3 regions of the Enterococcus camelliae genome follow, and region 2 is predicted to be linked to each of the others. Evidence: riboswitches for the same ligand, from Rfam matches in the RefSeq annotation. Region 2 holds a riboswitch; each other region holds the start of a gene.
The links. A riboswitch is a leader RNA that binds a small molecule or an ion and turns the genes downstream of it on or off. The one in region 2 is predicted to bind thiamine pyrophosphate.
Positions count from the first base shown of each region.

Region 1: linked by a shared signal. The riboswitch ahead of tenA (thiaminase II) and the one ahead of ACFSR0_RS05495 (ECF transporter S component) in region 2 are both predicted to bind thiamine pyrophosphate.
Region 3: linked by a shared signal. The riboswitch ahead of ACFSR0_RS02300 (acetylornithine deacetylase) and the one ahead of ACFSR0_RS05495 (ECF transporter S component) in region 2 are both predicted to bind thiamine pyrophosphate.

Region 1 is NZ_JBHUMO010000044.1:170,370-177,524, reverse strand. It holds gene ACFSR0_RS07865 (ABC transporter ATP-binding protein) at 1-402, shown strand, start outside; gene fghA (S-formylglutathione hydrolase) at 525-1,361, opposite strand; gene ACFSR0_RS07855 (S-(hydroxymethyl)glutathione dehydrogenase/class III alcohol dehydrogenase) at 1,363-2,481, opposite strand; gene ACFSR0_RS07850 (winged helix-turn-helix transcriptional regulator) at 2,835-3,203, shown strand; gene msrA (peptide-methionine (S)-S-oxide reductase MsrA) at 3,261-4,085, opposite strand; TPP riboswitch at 4,604-4,692, shown strand; gene tenA (thiaminase II) at 4,797-5,462, shown strand; gene ACFSR0_RS07835 (GNAT family N-acetyltransferase) at 5,601-6,101, shown strand; gene ACFSR0_RS07830 (NADPH-dependent FMN reductase) at 6,181-6,732, opposite strand.
Region 2 is NZ_JBHUMO010000037.1:14,203-21,357, reverse strand. It holds gene ACFSR0_RS05520 (hypothetical protein) at 1-35, shown strand, start outside; partial or broken gene ACFSR0_RS05515 (Fic family protein) at 191-661, shown strand; gene ACFSR0_RS05510 (bacteriocin immunity protein) at 1,014-1,310, shown strand; gene ACFSR0_RS05505 (alpha/beta hydrolase family protein) at 1,502-1,714, opposite strand; gene ACFSR0_RS05500 (cyclase family protein) at 1,886-2,629, opposite strand; TPP riboswitch at 2,860-2,948, shown strand; gene ACFSR0_RS05495 (ECF transporter S component) at 3,072-3,638, shown strand; gene ACFSR0_RS05490 (ABC transporter ATP-binding protein) at 3,638-4,996, shown strand; gene ACFSR0_RS05485 (CbiQ family ECF transporter T component) at 4,996-5,661, shown strand; gene tenA (thiaminase II) at 5,658-6,359, shown strand; gene thiW (energy coupling factor transporter S component ThiW) at 6,356-6,883, shown strand; gene ACFSR0_RS05470 (hydroxyethylthiazole kinase) at 6,870-7,155, shown strand, end outside.
Region 3 is NZ_JBHUMO010000012.1:36,775-43,929, reverse strand. It holds gene eno (phosphopyruvate hydratase) at 1-734, shown strand, start outside; gene ACFSR0_RS02315 (NAD(P)H-dependent oxidoreductase) at 883-1,572, shown strand; gene ACFSR0_RS02310 (hypothetical protein) at 1,569-1,763, shown strand; gene ACFSR0_RS02305 (DUF6506 family protein) at 1,877-2,185, shown strand; gene ACFSR0_RS02300 (acetylornithine deacetylase) at 2,266-3,552, opposite strand; TPP riboswitch at 3,640-3,729, opposite strand; gene nrdF (class 1b ribonucleoside-diphosphate reductase subunit beta) at 3,847-4,812, opposite strand; gene nrdE (class 1b ribonucleoside-diphosphate reductase subunit alpha) at 4,855-7,014, opposite strand; gene nrdH (glutaredoxin-like protein NrdH) at 7,119-7,155, opposite strand, start outside.

The DNA of each region.
Region 1 (7,155 bases), on a different contig from region 2:
TTGCAAGAGGCAGAGAAGCGATACCCATTTGAACTATCTGGTGGGATGAAGCAACGAGTCACCTTAGCACGAGCACTCGTGAATGAACCTGAAATTTTATTATTGGATGAACCATTTGGCGCATTGGATGCACTTACTCGTATGAGTATGCAACGATTGCTGCGTCAATTATGGGCGCAAAAACGACAAACATTTTTTATGATTACACATGATATCGAAGAAGCCCTCTCTTTGGCTACGACGATTTATGTGATGTCGCCTAGTCCAGGAACGATTGTAAACAAAATGATGGTAAACTATGCGCAACAGGCAGTTGATGCGCAACAGGAAGAAATAACGATGGATGAGCAATTTTTCGAACGGAAAGAAACAATCCTATCCCTCATCCAAGGAAAAGAATAAACAAAGGCCTTTATCAGCGTCCATTAGCGGGACGTGATAAAGGCCTTTTTGAGGAATGAAACGCAAGGTAGACTCATCAAGTTCCCTGTATCCGCCAAGTTTGTTAGGGCAATACTCGCTTGCTATTTATGAAATTGTTGACAGTGAAACGCAAGGTGTTCTTCAATAAAAGTTGCTATGGTGAAATAACTATGGTCATACCCTTCTTTTTTTTCGTACCGTACTTGTTCGTCTGTATCTTTCACGTTGGCTAAGAAGGCTGTTTCATTTAATTGAACCGCGTAGAAAGGATCCGCTGTTCCTTGCGTAAGCAGAATGGGAGGATGAATTTCGCCAACTTTTTGTAAAAGCTCGGTTGCATCCCAGGTTTTCCAAGTAGTTTCATCGGTTCCTAAATAGGCTGTGAAGGCTTTTTTGCCCCAAGGTACGTTAGACGGGTTAAGAATTGGTGCAAAAGCAGAGATTGCAGAAAAACGCTCAGGCTGTTTTAGTCCCACAATCAATGCACCATGACCACCCATGGAATGGCCCATAATACTTTCTTTGCCGGAATAGTTTGGAATCAGGTCGTAAACAATTTCAGGTAATTCATTTACCAAGTAGTCGTACATTTGATAATTTTGCTTCCAAGGCTCGCAAGTTGCATTGACATAAAACCCTGCACCTTGGCCTAAGTCCCAAGCTTCATCGTCAGGAAGTTCGCCTCTTGGTGATGTATCAGGGATGAGAAAGGCAACATTTTCTTGGGAAGCATATTTTTGGAAGGCGCCCTTTTGACTGAAATTATCGTCTGTGCAGGTTAAGCCAGAAAGCCACCAAATTAACGAGGTTGGAGATGCGGAGGGCTTTGGCAAATACAAACTGAAAGTCATCGAGCAATGCAAACTATCTGAATGATGCCGGTATTTCAATTGTTGGCCTCCGAATGCTTGATGTTGTTCAATACGTTCGATCCTCATCTCATTCTCCTCCATAAGTTAGCATTGTACGAATTGATTCCCCGCGATGTAGCAGTTCGAGGGATTCATTAATTTGAGAAAAGTGCAAATGATGTGTAATAAAGGAATCGAGATCAATTTCACCGTTCATAAAATCTTCCACCATTCCAGGTAATTGGGTACGCCCTTTCACTCCCCCAAAAGCAGACCCTTTCCAAACGCGCCCGGTTACTAATTGGAATGGTCGCGTGTGAATTTCTTTTCCGGCACCAGCAACACCAATAATCACACTAACACCCCAGCCTTTGTGACAAGCCTCTAAAGCTGAACGCATCACTTCAACATTTCCAATACATTCAAAACTATAATCAACTCCACCGTTGGTCATTTCAACAAGAACCTCTTGAATTGGGCGAGCATAATCTTTTGGATTAACAAAATCGGTTGCCCCCATTTTTTGGGCTAAAGGCCATTTATCAGGATTCATATCAATAGCGATAATTCGTTGCGCCTTCGCTTTTTTCAGTCCTTGAATCACAGCTAGTCCAATCGCTCCTAATCCAAAAACGGCAGCGGTGGCTCCTTCTTCCACTTTGGCAGTATTTTCAACCGCACCCAAACCAGTGGTAACCCCACATCCTAGTAGCGGAACTTTGTCTAGGGGTGCTTGTTTATCAATTTTCACCAGATTAATATCATTCACGACGGTATATTCACTGAATGTACTGGTCCCCATATAATGATACACAGGTTCTCCTTGATAAGAAAAGCGAGTGGTCCCATCTGGCATTAGTCCTTTACCCTGCGTTTCGCGAACAGCAGAGCATAAATTTGTTTTCCCAGATAAACAGAATTCACATTTCCCACATTCAGGCGTGTACAATGGGATAACGTGATCGCCTTCTTTAAAATCGGTCACATTTGATCCAACTTTTACAACAACGCCTGCACCTTCATGGCCTAAAACAACTGGGAAAACCCCTTCAGGATCGTCGCCAGACAAAGTGAATGCATCTGTATGGCACACAGATGTGTATAAAATTTTTACCATTACTTCATTTTCTTTTGGATCTTCCACGTCAATTTCCACAATTTCTAGGGGTTTTCCTGGAGCAAATGCAACAGCAGCTTTACTTTTCATACGTTGTCTTCCTTCTTTCGTAATTGATGAGGTGCTACTCACTTCAACGGCCCTTCATATAAAGGTACTTAATCTAGGAATGAGTAGAAATGAACTCTTTTCTATCATAAAGTAACGTAGAGAAAAAACAATACTGACAAATTTGTCAGTTGTAGGCTATACTATTTATAGTTAAGCGACGAGTCGCCATTCGCGGACACAATCGTTGTTACCTGACTGGTATAGATGAGGAGGATGGCTACTGGTACTGGATATTTGAAAAATGCCAATGAAGGCAGTTTTTTTGATTCCATAAACTACAATCAATCGAGCAACTAAATGAAATTGGAAGAAAGTGATAAGGGGGAGCAGCGGTGTACGAATATCGAAACAAACGATTTATAACTACGAAAGACTTGGCAATGTCTGTGATAGGAGAAAAATATAAAATTGCCATCGTATGGGCACTTTTGCAAGAGCCAGTCTTAAGACTAAGTGAATTTGAACGGATACTACCAACAATCAATCAACGAATGATTATTCGGCAACTTCGAGAATTGGAACAAGATCAGATTGTTAAACGACGTGTTTATCCCATTGTGCCACCAAAAGTAGAATATGAATTGACAGAGATAGGAACGGATTTGGCCGACATCGTTCAATCCATCTGTCAATGGGGTGACCAGTTTTGGGAAGAGGTTGCAGCAAAAGAGTCTCCAGATTCGCTTGAAGAAAAAGCGTAAGGAACGTTTGCTACGAAGGCCCCTTTGCAAAGCAAGTACACGCAGGGATAACAAGAATTACTTCGCTTTATGAAAAAAAGAGCACACATTGTTTTGCATCTTTAAAAATAGCAGATATTGTTTACGGGCACGTTCGATTCGATGATAACGCTGCTTTTCTTTTTGATAAAATTGTTGGTGATAGTTCTCTGCCAACCAAAAGGGCTGAGCGGGTTGAATCTCCACGACAATTGGTCGATGGTAGCGAGCAGCTGCCGCTTGCTTTGCTTGTTCGGCAAGATGCTGTTGTTCCGCATTTTGATAAAAGATTATTGGTCGATATTGTGTCCCTCGATCATTAATTTGACCATTGGCATCGGTCGGATCAATCAATTGCCAATAGATTGCATTCAATTGTTGATAAGAAATTTTTCGACGATCAAATATAATTTCAACAGCCTCAACGTGGCCTGATTGTCCTCTAGAAACCTCTTCATAGCTAGGATTAGCAGTTGACCCACCAGTATAGCCTGAATAAACAGCTAAAATACCTGTTCGTGTCTCAAATGGTTCTACCATACACCAAAAGCAACCACCAGCGAAAATTGCTCGTTCGATAAACGGACCATCCTTGGTAAAATGAAGGTGATCATCAAAAGGTTGTGAGAAATCAGAATTGCCGGCTAACGTTGCGTAAAATTCGGCAACATCGGGTGTGAGTGAGTGTCGTGTAGCCAAAGGACGAAGAACGACTTCAAGCTGGGCAAGTGTATCCGCTAAGCGCTCATGATTGTACAGACGTTGTTTGGCAGTCTCTAATTGTTGACGTTCCCAATCACGCGTCCGAGGATTAAGAATGAGATTGTAAAGTGTAGTCAATGCTTCTTCGGTTGATTGTTTCATAAAGGCTCCTTTCGTAATCTGTTAGCAACTGTATTTATTATACCCTGTTTGTTAAGAGGAAGAATCGAGAATGCCTGATAAAGCAAAAGAATTTTTAATAGAAAACGCTTGCAAAAAAAGACGCCATCCCTTATAATGAACTTGTAAGGAACCAATGATTCCCACAATTAGTTAAATTGAGTCAAATGAGTTTGTAAGGCAACACAGTGAATACAAAGTCAGTGAAACAAAAAGCTAGTTGAAACATAGGGTAATTGACTATGTGAAAGTGAATTAAAGGTTACAAATTTTAGAAAGGCGTGGGAGATTGACGAATTCCTTACTAACTGAATATGGCCTAGCAGGTGTTTAAGTCAACGTTGGAGCAACAAATAGACACTCCATCATGAAATGTATGACGGAAAAAAACAATAAATCCTGCTAGGTCTCTTTTTTTTTTGCATCAAAAAACAATTGTCGTTAAAAGAAAGCGATTTAAAATAATTTTGACAGCAAAGAAAAGGCTTGTTATAATTTTAAAAAAGAAGCTGGGGTGCCTGATGGCTGAGAATTACCCATATTACCTGATCTAGTTAGTACTAGCGTAGGGAGCTGAGCAAAGAATGATTATTCTGAGTAGGCGCCCGCATGAAAATGTTGGGCTTTTTTTGATTAGTATCCATTGTCTACAATAAGACATCAAAAAATAATTTGTTAGTGGGAGAGGTTAAAATGACAAAGTTCACAGATCAATTATTCGATATGGCACAACCCGTTTGGATTAAAAGTTATAAACATCCATTTATCAAGGAGATTGCTTCCGGCGAACTAGCACCCTCCGTGTTCCGATACTATTTATTGCAGGATCGCTATTATTTAGAAGAGTTTGGAAAAATTCATGGCCTAGCTGCTCAAAAAAGTAGTGATGCTCGCACAGCTGAATTTTTAAGAGCGAATGCAGAAAATCTAAAGAATGGCGAAGTTGAAATTCGAAAAGCGTTCTTCCAGCAACTTGCCATTTCTTCTGATGAAATTCAGTTAACACCCATTGCTCCTAGTGCATACAATTATGTTAACCATATGTACGAGCAACTTTATCATGGAACCACTCAGCGGACAATAGCCAGTCTATTGCCATGCTATTGGCTGTATAATGAGATTGGCAAACGTCTGATTGCTGAGGGATCACCTGTTTCTTTGTATCAGCAATGGATTGCCACCTATGATAGCGAAGCCTATACGGAGGATGTCCAAACAATGCTTGACTTGACCAATCAAGCAGCCAGTGAAGTGGATGAACAAGAACGCGAAGCAATGAAACAAGCTTTCTATCGAAGCAGTATCTATGAACTCCGCTTTTGGGAAATGGCATATACAATGGAACGATGGGATAGTTAGCCTTAGTTATAGCAATTCATCGCAGATTCATAGAAAAACACCACGTAGATCACGAGGGTAAGTCCAGCACGAGCCTTGAAAAAAGGTTCAACATTTTGCTTGTCGACAGAAATAAGCCTAAAGAAAGGATGCGAAGCATTGGAAATCAAAGTAGGTATAGTCAATCCTGATGAAAAAAAACAATTGTGGCAGATCAGCCAACAAACGATGACCATTGAAGTGGATCCTCATCCTTACAGACCAGATGAATACGATCGCTTCTTGCAAAAAATTCAGCAGGGAAAGGCTATTATGATGATTGAAAACCTGACTGTTTTAGGTGCCCTCATCTATTATCCAGTCACAACACCTGAATATACCTTTTGGGAATTTGAACTATTTGTTCGACCAGAGGAGCAAGGCAAAGGAATCGCTAAAAAATTATTGAAGCAGCTGCTTTGTTGTGCTGAAGAACAACACATAGCATTTATTCAACTGCATGTTCTCGGGACAAACCCACGAGCAATCCGCTTATATGAATATATGGGATTCAAACGAATGGAAGAAAAAAATGGGACACTGTTTCTGGCTAATCAATGGGTGGATGATTTCACCTACCAATTAAGGCTACTCAGAGGCAAAAGGGAAGCTGATTCCTAGCGCAGGAAAATAAGTTTAAGCAAAAAAACTGTTTGAGGGGCATTGCATAGCCCTACAAACAGTTTTTTTGCTTATTTTTTTAACGTAAAGTTTTTAAAGCACCACTCCAGCCAATTAATTGACCAAGAAGTTCTTGTAATTCACCTTCATGGAAAGCGGCTGGTTTAAAAGTAGACATATTTTCAAAGTCTGTCATTAATGAAAAGTTTACGGTACGTTGTGTTGAAGCAAGACCTTGTTCTGCTAAAACCACACGTAGGTTTTCGATTGAGCGTGCTGCTCCTAGACCACCGTAACCAACAAAAGCAACTGCTTTGTCTTTAAATTCAGGTTTCAAAAAGTCCAATGCATTTTTAAACGCACCGGCTACACCATGATTGTATTCGGCAGTGATAAAGATATATCCATCAAATGAAGCAATTTTTTCTGACCAAGCACCAATTGCAGCACCTTGTTCAGCCGTCGGAGTTTTGCCTAAAAACGGAAGATCGTAATTCGCTAAATCTACTAATTCAAATTGAACATCTTCAGCATTGCTAAATGCTTTTGCTTTTTCAACTGTCCATTCTGCAACAGCCAAACCATTTCTTTCTTCACGAACGCTTCCTAAAATAACACCAATTTTTAACATATGAGCACCTCTTTTTTTTTATTTACAAGAGTTAGTATATCACTTACTTTTTATAAGTAAATTAAAATGCTCAGAAATTTGAATTTTTTTTATTAAAAGTAAAGAAAGAAGAAGGCTACCAAACGACTTATCATTCTTTTGAAGAAGCTCAACTTGAACGGATTCAATATATTGAATGGTGTAATTGCAAGCGTATATATATGGAGCAATCGGGTACATCAAACCACAACAGGCAGAAGAATGAGCCTGACAACGCGCAATAGCTATTCACATTTTTTGAACGAACTCACGAGAATTTCCTTTCCTGGTTTCAGAGAATGGTCAATAGATTTTGGTTTGACCATTCTCTGAAACCAGGAAACAACGCGATAGTGGATTGACTTCAAAAAAGGCTCTCAAAAAATGAGTCTGCTTTATTGACGC
Region 2 (7,155 bases):
CCGAAAAAATAACGTCCATATTATTGGATATCTAAGAAATAAAACTAGATATTTAATGGATTAAATTATTTGTTTTAAATAATCATAGTTAAGTGAACGAGTTCATTTTGTATTAGCGCCAGTATATTTACACACGATTTAATTGAAGATTTGGACTACCAGTGCCAATCACGATCTTCACAAGATTGAGATTCATCCGTTTAGTGACGGGAATGGACGAATGTCTCGCTTGTTGACATTGTTGTTGCTGTACAAGTCGGGCTATCTAGTTGGCAAGTACGTTAGCATTGAGATGCTGATTGAAGAATCAAAACAAACCTACTATGAAGCGTTACAGGCAAGTTCTGTGGGATGGCTGGAAAATGAGCAAGATTATACGCCGTTTGTTCGCTATCTTGTGGGAATCATTTTGCGAGCGTATGAAAATTTTTCAGAATGCTTTGAGATGATTATCAATCGTGAACTAACACCAGCCGAGCGGGTAGTAGAAGAATTAGAAAAGTCCTTTGAACCTCTAAGCAGAGCTGATCTAGAGAGTTTGTTGCCGGATATTAGCGAGCGAACGATAGAACGTGCTTTAGCTGAGTTACAAACAGAGAATAAGATTCAAAAAGTCGGGCAAGGACGTGCAACGAAGTATCAGCTATTGAACTTCTCGTGATTTTAGTCATGAGAGGTTCCATTAAAATGAATCAGATTAGATAGGCAATCGAAACGAGTTATTTATAAGCAAAACTAGCTCTTAAGAAAAATCCGCAAAGCTACAGAGTTCTCTAAACGTTAATTGCTGCATTCGTTGTAATTTATTGCCTTACTACTCCAGTTATGGGACAGAAATTTCAAGGAAAGCGAGTACCATTCATTACAACGTTTCAGGTTCTGTCCAGATTTGGGAAGGTTTCTTTTGAAATTTATGCTCTAGTCATTCATCATTAATTCGTTGAAATAAACTATAAAGAAAGCGATAGTATTAACTAAACTTGCAAAAATTTAAAAGTAAGGAGTGAGCTGTTATGGGTAAGTTAAAATGGTTTTCTGGTGGAAATGAGCGTTCAAAACAGGCAGAGGACATTATCGCTGATTTATTGGATGATTTAAAAATAGCGGCGGGTAACGAATCATTGGAAAAAGTGTTAGAGAAGTATCTTGAAGAGTTAAAACAAAAGGGCGCTTCGGTACCTTTGATTTTAAGTCGGATGAACGTAGATATTTCAAAGGCAATCCGAAACGATGGGCTTATATTATTGGATGATCAAGAAAACAAACTAAAAGAACTGATGGCTATTGCGAATATTAGGTATGGTTATTAATGGTGGCTACAACAGTTCGTTTTAATTGTTGATAGTTAAGCCCCCGCCAATAAGATTAACGATTTGCAGGGACGGTTCGAAAAAAATCCAGTTAAACGCTTTGTATAACTGGTTTGGGTTGATTAAGCTCGCTTTGCTACTTTGACAGGACGATACGTTACGCTTTATTCAAATTTAGTTTGTATGTTCGTTTAAAAAATGGACAATGGTTGCCAAAACTTCCGTTGTATAAAAGCTTGGGCCTCATGGTCGGCATTGTTCACGGCAAAAAAAGTCGTTTCACTTTTTGTTTTTTGACAGACATTGTATAGGATTACTGCTTGTTCAAAAGGAACCAGAGAGTCGCAATTGCCATGAAGTATCAATAAAGGTGCATAAATTTTTTCTTCTAGATAATAAGGAATGGATGCCTGCTTGGCAAGGTCAAAATTGTGTTTCTTGTTTCAAGTGCTTCACTTCTTTCGACTTGCTTTATTCGATAGGGGTAGTGATTGTCCACTCATAGTTTACCTGAAAAAAGTGTTTTTTAACCCCCGGTAGCAAGTTTCTGCCACTGGAACAAAAATAATACAGGTCTATTGCTTAGGAATAATGGCAAAAACGCGTGCAGTGAAACCAGGTGCACCTTCGATTTTACTCGCACTAACAAAGATGATGCCACCTGTTGCTGGTAATTGCGAAAGATTGGTCAGCACCTCAACTTGATAGTTGTTTTGAGAAAGCCAATACCGTTCACAAAGCAAATCATTGTTTTTACGGTAATCAATTGCGGCATCCGTATCAAGCGTTTCGTGCCCGATTGCTGCCACGTGTCGTTCTTCGTGCAAAAAGGTTAATGCATCAAGCGACCAACCGGGGGTGTGACTCTCTCCTTTTTCATCGCTATTATAGTAGGCATCTGGCGAAGCGAAACGCTTAGACCAACCACTTGAAAACGCGACGAAGCTCCCAGCCGGAATTGTGCCGTGGGTGTGTTCAAATTCAAGGATATCCTCGACCGTTAGTCTGTAGTCGTGATTTTTGCTTACTTCCTCTTCTTTGTGGATCACATACAATGGAAGAACGAGTTCCTTTAGTGACAGCTCTTCTAGGCTTCTACCTGCTTCCCAAAAATGAGCAGGAGCATCAATATGTGTACCATATTGGGTTGCCAAGGTATACTCTTTCGCATAAAAACCATCTTTGGAAACTGTAAAGAGCGTATGTTCTTCAATCGGTCGGAAAGCTGGAAAATAGGGAATCTCTGAATGGACTAAGTGAGTCAAATCAATCCACTGCTGCTGTTTCAAAAAAGCCAATTGCTCGGTTAGGTTACTCATGATACTGTTTCCCTCCGTCTATATAAAAGAATAGTGAAAAATTTTCATTAATATAACAGATGCTAGCTAATTTTGTCAAAATTTTCAATCAATTCACCGAAGAAAGTTAACATGACATCAAAAAAGCATTCAGCGTATTTTGAAACAGTCGCAAAAAGTGAATAAAAAATGGAAAGGTTTTCTAGTTTTTGTGAAAAAAACGTGTTATACTAGATTTACATTTAAATAATGAGAGACATTTGGGGTGCGTAAAGCTGAGATAATACCCATTGAACCTGAAGCAGTTAGGACTGTCGCAGGGAAATGTAGTTTTTTAGCATGTGATTTTTGTACCCGTTGATGAATGATTCGTTGACGGGTTTTTTCTATTCTATTGAACAACTATCGATCGCTACCTCAGTGACTCCTTTATTAAATAGTAGAGAAAAGGGGTTTTTTTGTTATGGAAAAAGCAAAGTGGACATTACCACAAGTCGTATTTTTGGCATTATTAGCATTTTTATTTGGAGCAGTTTTTATGGGGGCAGGGGTCCTGTATGCACTTCTAGTATCTGTCCTGACACCATTTGGTCTAACACCATTTGCAAATGAAATTCTGTTTGGTATGTGGACCATCGCGGCACCCGTTGCGGGGATGTTGATTCCTAAAATGGGTAGCGCGGTGCTTGGAGAAGTTTTTGCTGCGTTGGCAGAAATGTTGTATGGTTCTTACTTTGGAGCAGGTGTATTGTTATCCGGTTTTATTCAAGGATTAGGAACAGAAGTTGGCTTTTTGGTAACTGGATACAAACGATATGACTCGGTTACCTTATTATATGGGGCAATTGGAACAACCGTCTTTAGTTTTGTTTATGAATTCTTCAAATTTGGTTATGGCACATATGGTTTTGGTATGGTTGCAGCGCTGTTTCTTGTTCGTTTTGCGTCTGTCTGCTTCTTTGGTATCTTTTTAACCAAACAAATCGTAACACTTTTCCATAAGGCGCAAGGGGTAAGAGTGTCTCGTTGATGCAAGGAATTGTAACAAAAAAATTAGTTGTTCAAAAGGGAGAAACAACCATTTTAGATCAATTGTCTTGTGAATTTAAGCAAGGCACGTTTTCTTTACTTACTGGTGATAGCGGATGTGGAAAAACGACGCTGCTCCATACGATTGCAGGCTTTGATGGAACGACTTATTTGGGTGAAATCTTTGTGAACAATCACAATACCCAACAGCTGACAACGGTAGAGAAGGCACAACAAATTGGAATCATGTTTCAAAATCCTAGCCAACAATTTACCATGCGTACGTTGCAAAGAGAATTGATGTTTGTGATGGAAAACTTCAATCTACCGATTGCGGAGTCAAATGAACGAATGGCACGTGCTGTTCAAGAAATGCAGATGGGAGCATTGCTTCATCGTGAATTGGTGACTCTTTCAGGCGGAGAAAAACAACGCGCCGCCTTGACGATTCTTTTGGCGTTAGATCCACCCATCTTTTTATTAGATGAACCATTTGCAAGTATCGATCCGGATTCACGAATGCTGTTAATTAAAAAATTAGCGAGTCTTCGTGATAAGGGAAAATTGATAGTAGTAGCTGATCACGAATTAAATGGGTATCAGCCTTATGTCGACCGATTTATTCGGATGACCAACGGACAATTAAAGGAGCAATCGTTAGATGAATTGACAATCCAGCCACAATTAGGCTCGTTAAGGAATCCAGATGCACCTGTGGAAAGTCTCTTTGAATTGCAGAATTTTTCGCTGTTTCAAGGTGAGAAGGAATTGTTGATTCCGCAAAACTTTCAATTTAAAAAAGGAATAACAACCTTAACTGGGGTTAATGGCACGGGAAAATCTACACTATTGCGAGCGATGGTTCAACTTCAAGCATACAAAGGGCTGATGTACTTTGATGGTCAAAAATTGTCACGCCATTTTGGAAAAAGAAAACTTTATGAAAAAATGACCTTAGCGGTACAGCAAGCCGAGCAACAATTTGTGACACTACAAGTGGACAAAGAGCTAAATTTTCCCAAAGAGCCTGAGGAAAAAATAAAACAAAAGCAATTGGCTGCTATGAAGACGTTAGGGATTGATCATGTTAGGGAGAGAAGTCTTTATCAGCTGAGTGAAGGGCAAAAAAAGATGATTCAATTAATTGCTATGTTGAGTCTTGATTGTACATTCCTGCTATTGGATGAGCCGTTTACTGGGTTGGATGAGCGAGCATGCCAGTTTTTTGTGAAGTGGTTGGAAGAGAAAAAACAGCGGACGAGTCTGTTGATTGTCTCTCATCGTTTGGAGCCATTGGTGGGTGTCAGTGACCACCATGTCCATTTGGCAAATCAACAGTTACAGGAGGTCGATGATTAATGGAAGAAAAAATAACAGCCATTCCTGCCATTGTTTTTGCCGTCTTCTTTTTTACAATTGAAATTTCATTCACGTATTCAGTTTATTTGAATCTTTACTTGCTGATCGTCGTATTAGGGTATTTGGCTTTTAACAAAAAGTTCGGCTTTCTAGGAGTATTAATTTTGTTTCCGCTTGTTCCAGCATTGACAACTTTTTGGTCTGTGTTAATTCAAGGAAATGGTCTTTCCGATGCTTGGGTGTTGCTAACCAGAACCTATGCGTTTGCGGCTTTGGGAATTGGCTTTGTTGCATCGGTGGACTTTGAAGAATGCTTGTTGATTTTGGAGCAGTACCATGTGCCGCAAACTTTTGTATACGGGGTATTGGTGGTGATTCATGCGGCGCCGCAAATTCGTCGAGAAGTGATTGATATGCGGGATGCCAGTTTGTTAAGAGGAAAACGGTTGTACCCGTGGTCAGCGTATTATTACGTCAAAACGATTTTCCTAGCGATGAATTGGCGAGATCGCTATACCGAAGCAATGTACTCCCGCGGATTTATGGAAACGGGTACCCGCAGTCATTTTCAAAAATGGAAGCCATCGTTATCAGCAAATGGTTGGTGTATTGTCGCTATTTTGATTGGAAATGGATTTTTAATTCTAGAGAGGATGATTGGATGAACCAAAAATTTACGGACCGTGTAAGAAGTCAGACGAGACCCTATTGGGAAGGAAGTTTTGTCCATCCGTTCATTACAGGCATTCAAGATGGCACCTTGCCAATGGAAAACTTTCGCTACTACCTTATTCAAGATTGTTACTATTTAGAACATTTTTCGCATATCTATGCACTGGTAGCGGCACAAACAACTTTCCCTGAGTTGAAAAAACGCATGGAAGAAAACGCGGCTCATTTAAAGGCCGGTGAGTTGGCGGTTCGGGAGACCTTCTTTAAAGAATTGCTAATTACAGATCAAGAGTTACAGAATACCGAAATAGCCCCCACGGCCTACAACTATGTTTCTCATTTGTATCGTCAACTAGTGGAGGGAAACGATTGGATTATTGCGGCGAGTTTATTGCCTTGTCCATGGTTATATGCAGATATTGGGGTTTATTTAAAAAACAAGCAGAGCCATTCGCCAAATCCATTCTATCAACAATGGATTGATACCTATGGAGGAGAAGAGGGTTTAGCAGATATAAAGAACGATGCCGCCTTATTGAATGCTGTCTATGAACAAAGCAAAGATGAACAGAAAAAGCAAATGGAGCAAGCGTTTGTCATCAGTGCAAAAATGGAATTTTCTTTTTGGGAAATGGCGTATCAATTTGAGTCATGGCCAAAAGGGCTGAAAGAGGAGTGTGAAGAGAGATGAGTCAAGTAAATAATGTAAAAAAAATAAGCTTGTTGGCTATGATGATTGCGATGGATGTTGTGTTATCGCCATTATTTCGTATTGAGGGAATGGCTCCCATGTCAAGTGTGATGAATGTGATTGCCGCTACTTTGTTGGGCCCACTTTATGCCACAATTATGGCATTTGTATGCGCGCTGATTCGGATGACCCTTCTCGGTATTCCCCCACTGGCTCTGACAGGTGCTGTATTTGGCGCATGTTTGGCAGGGATTGGTTACAAGTATACAGGAAAAGTTTGGGGAGCAATGCTCGGAGAAATTGTGGGGACGGGGCTGATTGGTTCGTTGCTTTCTTATCCAGTTATGGTTTGGTTTACAGGTAGTCAGCAAGGAATGTATTGGTTCTTGTATACGCCACGCTTTTTTGGAGGTGCTATTTCAGGATCAATCATTGGTTTCTTTGTCTTATTAAAATTAAAAGAAACACAACCATTTCAACGTGTTCAACGTTTGTTTGGAGGGATGACAAATGGTTCGATTTAATCGCGAAGACTATTTTTATACGGCAGTTCAGCATGCGTTTCCCCTCCCATTCTCGCCATTAGTACAATGTATTACCAATGAAATCACGTGCGAGTCAATGGCCAATGCGCTTTTGTATATCGATGCCAAGCCAATTATGGCGGATGATGTGCGTGAATTTTCAGAGTTATTTGGTCAAAATAATAGCTTACTATTGAACTTGGGTCATCTTTCTCCAGATAGGGAGTTGAGTCTATTAGAGGCAGCTCGGGTCGCAGATCAGACCAGCACCC
Region 3 (7,155 bases), on a different contig from region 2:
AAATAGCGAATACGTACCACACATTGAAAAAATTATTAGCTGAACAAGGGTATGAAACAGCAGTTGGCGATGAAGGTGGATTTGCTCCTAAATTACCGAGTACCGAAGCGGCAATTGACATGCTTTATCAAGCCATTCAAGCAGCAGGCTATGAACCAGCTACAGAAATTGCCATTGCCTTGGATCCGGCCTCAAGCGAATTTTATTCTGATGAAACAAAACGGTATCACTTTGAAGGCAAAGAACTTTCTTCTGATGAAATGTTAGCTTACTACCAAGAATTGGTAAAAAAATATCCAGCAATTATTTCAATCGAAGATGGTTTTTCAGAACATGACTGGGATGGATTCAAAAAACAAACCGAAGTGATGGGTTCGAGTATACAATTAGTCGGGGACGATATTTTTGTAACAAATCCTAGCATCTTTAGAGAAGGAATTGAAAAGAAAATTGGCAATGCCATCTTAATTAAACTGAACCAAATTGGTACAGTGACGGAATCAATTGAAACCATTAAGATAGCTCGTGCAAATGGATACAATACGATGATTTCTCATCGTTCAGGGGAGACCGGGGATACCTTCATCGCTGATTTTGCCGTTGCAATGAATGCCGGTCAAATTAAAACGGGATCGATGGCGCGTAGTGAACGGGTCGAAAAATACAATCAATTTTTGCGAATTGAAGAAGAGCTAGGCGAAGGAGTTGCTTTGGCACGTTTCCCTAAAAAATAAAACGATGTAGTCGAGAGAGAGGGCTTTTCGAAGGGAAAGCTCTTTCTTTTTTGGGAAGTTGAAGCGTCTAAGACTGGCTCAAAAGTGCATTCTTTTGCTTATTCGGGTATAATGGGTGATTGTAAATGAAAAGAAAGGAGCTGAGGAGGTGCGGACCCTAGTTATTGTATCTCACCCAGATATTCAAGGTTCGAGTAGCCAACAATTTTTAAAGGAATCTCTGCCAACCCACGAGAAAATCACGTTTCATCATCTCGAAGAATGTTATCCAGATGGTCGAATTGATTGCGTAGCTGAGCAAAAACTGATGCAAGAGCATGATCGAATCATTTTTCAGTTTCCGTTATATTGGTATTCTTCCCCAGCGATGTTAAAGCAATGGCAAGACGAAGTGCTCACCGAATCTTTTGCTTTTGGCGTACATGGGACGGCGTTACGAGGAAAATCTTTCGGATTGGTTCTAGTGATTGGCAATAGTGAGAAAGCGTACCAAGCTGGTGGCAGAGAAGGGTTTTCGTTGAGTGCGATTACCATACCATTTCAAGCAATGGCTAAAAAAGTTGGTATGCATTTCTTAAAGCCATTTGGTATCTATCAGTTTCAATATATGGACGAACCAACCAAATGGAAATTACTGATTCAGTACCAACAATATCTTTGTTTAGAAGATAGTGACTCTTTAAAAGAACGCGAAGAATGGCTGATTCGTGCCTTGACGGCGACTAATTTGGCGACCCTTCCTAAAGAAGCAGCGCCCATTTTAGAAGAAACCATCACGCAACTTGTTCATACGCGGTCAGAATTAGATGAGTTGAAGCTCTATTTAGAAGGGATGTGAGTCAATTGGAAACAAAAGCTGAGTGGCTAGCAAAACAATTGGTGCAATTGGCGCAAGAAAGCAAAGATTATAAGCAAAAAGCGCTGTTATTTGCTGCAAGAGACTTACTAATGGAACAAGGAAAAAGAATCGAACAGGCTAGAGGACAATTAGATGGTGAATTATGGTCACCAAATCAATGGGGAGAGTAGCGTTTCATACTTTTTTTCTCACAAAAGAGGGGGAAATCCTTCTTTTTTTTTCGATTTGTGCTAAACTAAAAGTGGAATATGAATACGCTTTCTTAAATGAAGGAGGAATGATTATGGCATTAGAAGCAGCATTTATTTTTCTAGCACCTGAAGCAGACTATCAAAAGGATCGGTCAACGATTCATACACCTCAAGTCAATTTGACGACAGTTGGTGTCAAGGATTATGTTGATGCGGTCAAAGCGGCAACGGAACTTGAAAAAGAAGGAATTAAGGCAATTGAGTTATGTGGTGGTTTTGGTGTTGAGGGAACGGCAATGATTAAACGGGTCTTATCGAAAGACGTAGCAGTGGGTGTGGTTCGCTTTGACATCCACCCAGGTCTAGACAATAAGAGTGGCGACGATCTTTTTGCTCTATAGTCAGATAATTTTATAAAAAACTTTCAAACCTGAGTGAGATTCTCGGGTCTGAAAGTTTTTTTCTTTTGGTTAAGGATTGTTCACACGGTCTTCTTGGTGGAAAGCCAACGTAATAGGAAGATTCCTAGTATTTTGCTGTAGGTAAGTAATTGGTCCAGTTCAATGGATTCGTTGTCGCTGTGTGCTTGCAATAATTCACCAGGTCCATATACCACAGCTGGAATGTCATAGGCACCAAACCATCCACCATCGGAAACAGATGTAGACATGGTAGTAGTGGGTTTTGATGCTGTTTGCGCTTCATGACTTTTGGCCAATTCAAGCATTGCTGGATGGGTAGGATCAAGTGCTAGTGGCGGAAAGACTTCTCCTTTATCTACAAGCATGGATTCACCACCCCATTCAAATGTAGGGAGATTTTCTTTCATCCACGGGTCTGCTTTGGCTGTGGCAAGAATGTGTGCTTCAATTTCACTTGTCACTTGTTCAATCGATTCATTTGGATAGAAGTGGACAGTAATCCATAGCCGGCAATTGTTCGGCACAAATGCGGGATGAATCCCACCTTCAATATAGGCGGGATTAATCGTATTTGTCCCGTGCTCAAATCCAGGATAGGACTTCATAATGCCCCAATGTCGTTCCAGAGTCTGTAACGCTTGAATCAGGATGGTCATTTTTTCAATCATATTGGCACCAAAAAGTCCTCCACCAGTGTGTACCATCTTCATCCGATTGCCATCGTGAAAGGTTTCGGGGCTTTTCAATTGAATCCAGCCAGTAATGACGCCACCTTGACCTTGAAACTGTAAATCACTCGTGTCACCAACAATTGCAAAGTCTGCTGTTTGACCAGATTCGAGTAATTTTTTGGTCCCAGCTTCGCCTGCTTCTTCCCCTACAACGGATTGCAAAAGGAGAGTGCCTGGCAAATGAATCTTCAATTGATGAAAGGTTTGTACTAACCAAATAACACACGCAACCGATCCTTTCATGTCACTGACTCCACGTCCAAATAGCCGAGAGCCTTTCTTTACCAACTCAAACGGATTGGTCTGCCAGTTAGCGAGTGACTCCAGTGCAGCGACATCGACATGGCCATTCCAGATTAAGCTTTGGTAATGCTCAGGATCCGTGCCTTCTTTTGTAGCCCAAAGCAATGTATCCTGCCTATAAAACGGCGCAGTTTCCACCGTAAAATCCAGCTTTTCAAGAGTCTCTTTCAGATACAGTTGCAGCTCGTTTGTATTCCGAGCGGGTGGGGATTCTGTGTGAAATCCCACCAATCTTTCTAGGATAGTCAGTAGCTGTTCTTGCGTCTGCTCCAGTGTTGCGAGCAACAGGCGTTCTTGTTCGTCGTTATTCACAGTATGTCCTCCTTTTACAAAGAAAAAAGCATCCCTTTTTTCTTCTAGTGATAGAAGCAAAGAGGGATGCGAGACAGCAAAAAGGATAGGTTCTTCCTAACATTTCCCTTCGGCAGGATCAACTGCATCAGGTTCAATGGGTATGTTCTCAGCCTCTGGGCACCCCAAATGTTCTATTCCAATTTAGTGTAGCAAAGAATGGGTGAATTGGCTAGTTGCTACGAGATTAAAAAAAATAGTGATGCATCAGCAATAGAAAAGCAATTGCTGATGCACCACTAAAGAGATGGGGGATTAATCAAAGCCGATAAGATAGTCTTCATCTTTCATTGCTTCGACTGAGCCTAGTAGATAGCCGTTGCCGACTTGTGAAAAGAAGTCATGGTTGCTTGTCCCAGTTGAGATACCATTCATCACGATTGGATTGACATCGTTGGCACCGTCAGGAAATAGAGGATCTTGCCCCATATTCATTAAGGCTTTATTGGCATTGTATCGTAGGAAGACTTTGACTTCTTCAGCCCAACCAATTTCACCATACAGTTCATCGGTGTAGTTTTCTTCATTTTCATACAGCTCAAATAATAAGTTGTACATCCAATCCTTTAAAGAAGCTTGTTCTTCCTCTGGCAATGCGTTGAAGCCCAATTGGAATTTATAACCGATATAAGTTCCATGGACGGATTCGTCACGAATAATTAACTTGATAATCTCAGCAACGTTGGCTAATTTATTGTTTCCAAGATAGTAAAGTGGGGTATAAAAACCTGAGTAGAAAAGGAACGTTTCTAAAAAGACGCTAGCAATTTTCTTTTGAAGAGGGGTTCCATTTTTATAGATTTCATTGATTTTTTCGGCTTTGGTTTGTAAGTAAGGATTGGTATTGGTCCATTCAAAGATTTCTTCAATTTCTTTTTTGGTATTAAGGGTACTGAAAATCGACGAATAACTTTTGGCATGAACAGACTCCATAAATTGAATATTGTTTAAAACAGCTTCTTCATGTGGAGTCCGCGCATCTTTTCGTAGCTGATCAATCCCATTTTCCGATTGAAGCGTATCTAATAAAGTTAGTCCCCCAAATACGTGACCAACTAATAGTTTTTCTTCTTCGCTTAATTTACGCCAATCATCTAAATCATTTGAGAGAGGGATACGAGTATCTAACCAGAATTGTTCCGTTAGTTTTTCCCATGTTGATTTGTCGATAATGTCTTCGATTTCATTCCAATTGATTGCCTCATAATAGGTATCTGCCATGTTATTCACTCCTTGATCGTTCTTTCGTTCATTGATGGCTCTTTAGATAACGCAACTTTCACATTGGTTGCTACCAATTTCCTCTGCATCATCGGTAAACGTTCGAACGTAGTAAATGGACTTCACACCTTTATGGAAAGCATAATGGCGCAAAATGTTCAAATCACGTGTGGTCTGTTTTGTGGTTGTTTTCCATTCGTATAAACCTTCTGGAATATCAGAACGTAGGAATAAGGTCAAACTCATCCCTTGATCAATATGTTGTTGTGCGGTGGCATAAACATCAATGACTTTGCGCATATCCATATCGTAGGCTGACTTGTAGTAACCAATTGTTTCATTTGATAAGTAAGCTGCCGGATAGTAAATTTTGCCGATTTTCTTTTCTTGGCGTTCTTCAATCAAGCGAGTAATGGGGTGCAAGCTTGCACTAGTATCATTGATATAAGAAATTGAGCCATTCGGTGCCACTGCTAAACGGTTTTGATGGTACAAACCATCTTCTTTGATCGCTTCTGCTAACATTTGCCAGTCGTTCCCTGTTGGAATAAAAATACCTTCAAAAAGACCTTTTACTTTATCTGAAGCAGGCATATGGGCACCTGAGATGTATTTATCAAAATAGCTTCCATCAGCGTAACGAGATTTTTCAAAGTTATGAAAGACCATTTTTCGTTCTTTCGCAATTGCATTGCTTTCCACTAATGTCCAATAATTTAAAAGTGTAAAGTAAATGTCGGTAAATTCAATTGATTCTGGTGAGCCGTATTCCATATGATTTTTAGCAAAGTAGCTATGCAATCCCATAGCACCTAGGCCAATCGTATGGTTTAGATGGTTTCCGTTTTGAATAGATGGCACAACATCAATGTCAGATGCATCGGTGACAAACGTTAACGCCCGGGTCATCGTCCGAACAGAACGACCAAAATCAGGACTACTCATTAAGTTGACAATATTGGTTGATCCAAGATTGCAACTAATATCGGTACCAAGCACCTCGTATTCTTGTTTGCCATTTATGACAGAAGGTTCTTGGACTTGTAAAATTTCTGAACAAAGGTTACTCATTATAATTTTCCCGTGAACTGGGTTGGCACGGTTCGCTGTATCAATGTTAATGATATAAGGATAACCGGACTCTTGTTGCAATTTTGACAATTCATTTTCTAAATCGCGGGCTTTGATTTTGGTCTTGCGAATCCGTGGGTTAGCCACTAATTCATCATATTTTTCAGTGATATCTAAGTAAGAAAAAGGAATGCCATACTCGCGTTCAATGCTATAAGGGCTAAACAAATACATTTCTTCATTTTTACGGGTTAATTCATAAAATTTATCTGGCACTAAGACACCTAACGACAGTGTTTTGACCCGAATTTTTTCATCAGCATTTTCTTTTTTGGCAGAAAGAAAGGCCATAATATCTGGATGAAAAACGTTTAAGTAGACAACACCAGCTCCTTGACGTTGCCCCAGTTGGTTTGAATAGCTAAAACTATCTTCAAATAATTTCATGACAGGCATCACGCCGCTTGCAGCTCCTTCATAGCCTTTAATTGGGGAGCCAGCTTCGCGTAAATTTGATAAGGTAATGCCAACACCACCACCAATACGAGACAATTGTAAAGCAGAGTTGATTCCTCTTCCGATAGCATTCATATCATCTGTCAACTGGATTAAAAAGCAAGAGACTAATTCTCCACGTCGTTTACGACCAGCATTTAGAAAACTTGGTGTAGCAGGTTGATAGCGTTGATGAATCATTTCATCCGCGAGAGCTAATGCTAATTCTTCATCACCGTTTGCAAAGTAAAGTGCATTAAATGCTACCCGGTCTTCGTAGGTTTCTAAATACTCTTCACCATTGTTGGTTTTCAAGGCGTATTGAGAATAAAATTTATAAGCGGCCATAAATGAGTGGAATTCAAATGATTGTTCAGTCAAAAAAGCATACAAGCGCTCAATAAACTCTGGTTGATAGCGGGCAATAAATGCCTCTTCTAGATAATCTTCTTCTATTAAATAAGCCAACTTGTCATGAACAGATGCAAACGTTTTTGTATTTGGTTCGACGTTCTCTTTTAAGAATGCTGCCAAGGCTTCTTTATCTTTATGTAGAGGGATTTGTCCATCTACGGGGCGATTGATTTCATTATTTAACTTAAAGTAACTAACATCGCCTAATGATTTTAAACTCATGAAAACACAACCTTTTCTTTTTCTTTAAACAAAAAGAAGGATTTGCGCGTCAGTTGACCGACAAATCCAACTCGAATGGATAAACTCGTGATTTGTTCTGTGAATTAGCTTGCTAATTGACGTAGTTGATCTGGTCGGAAG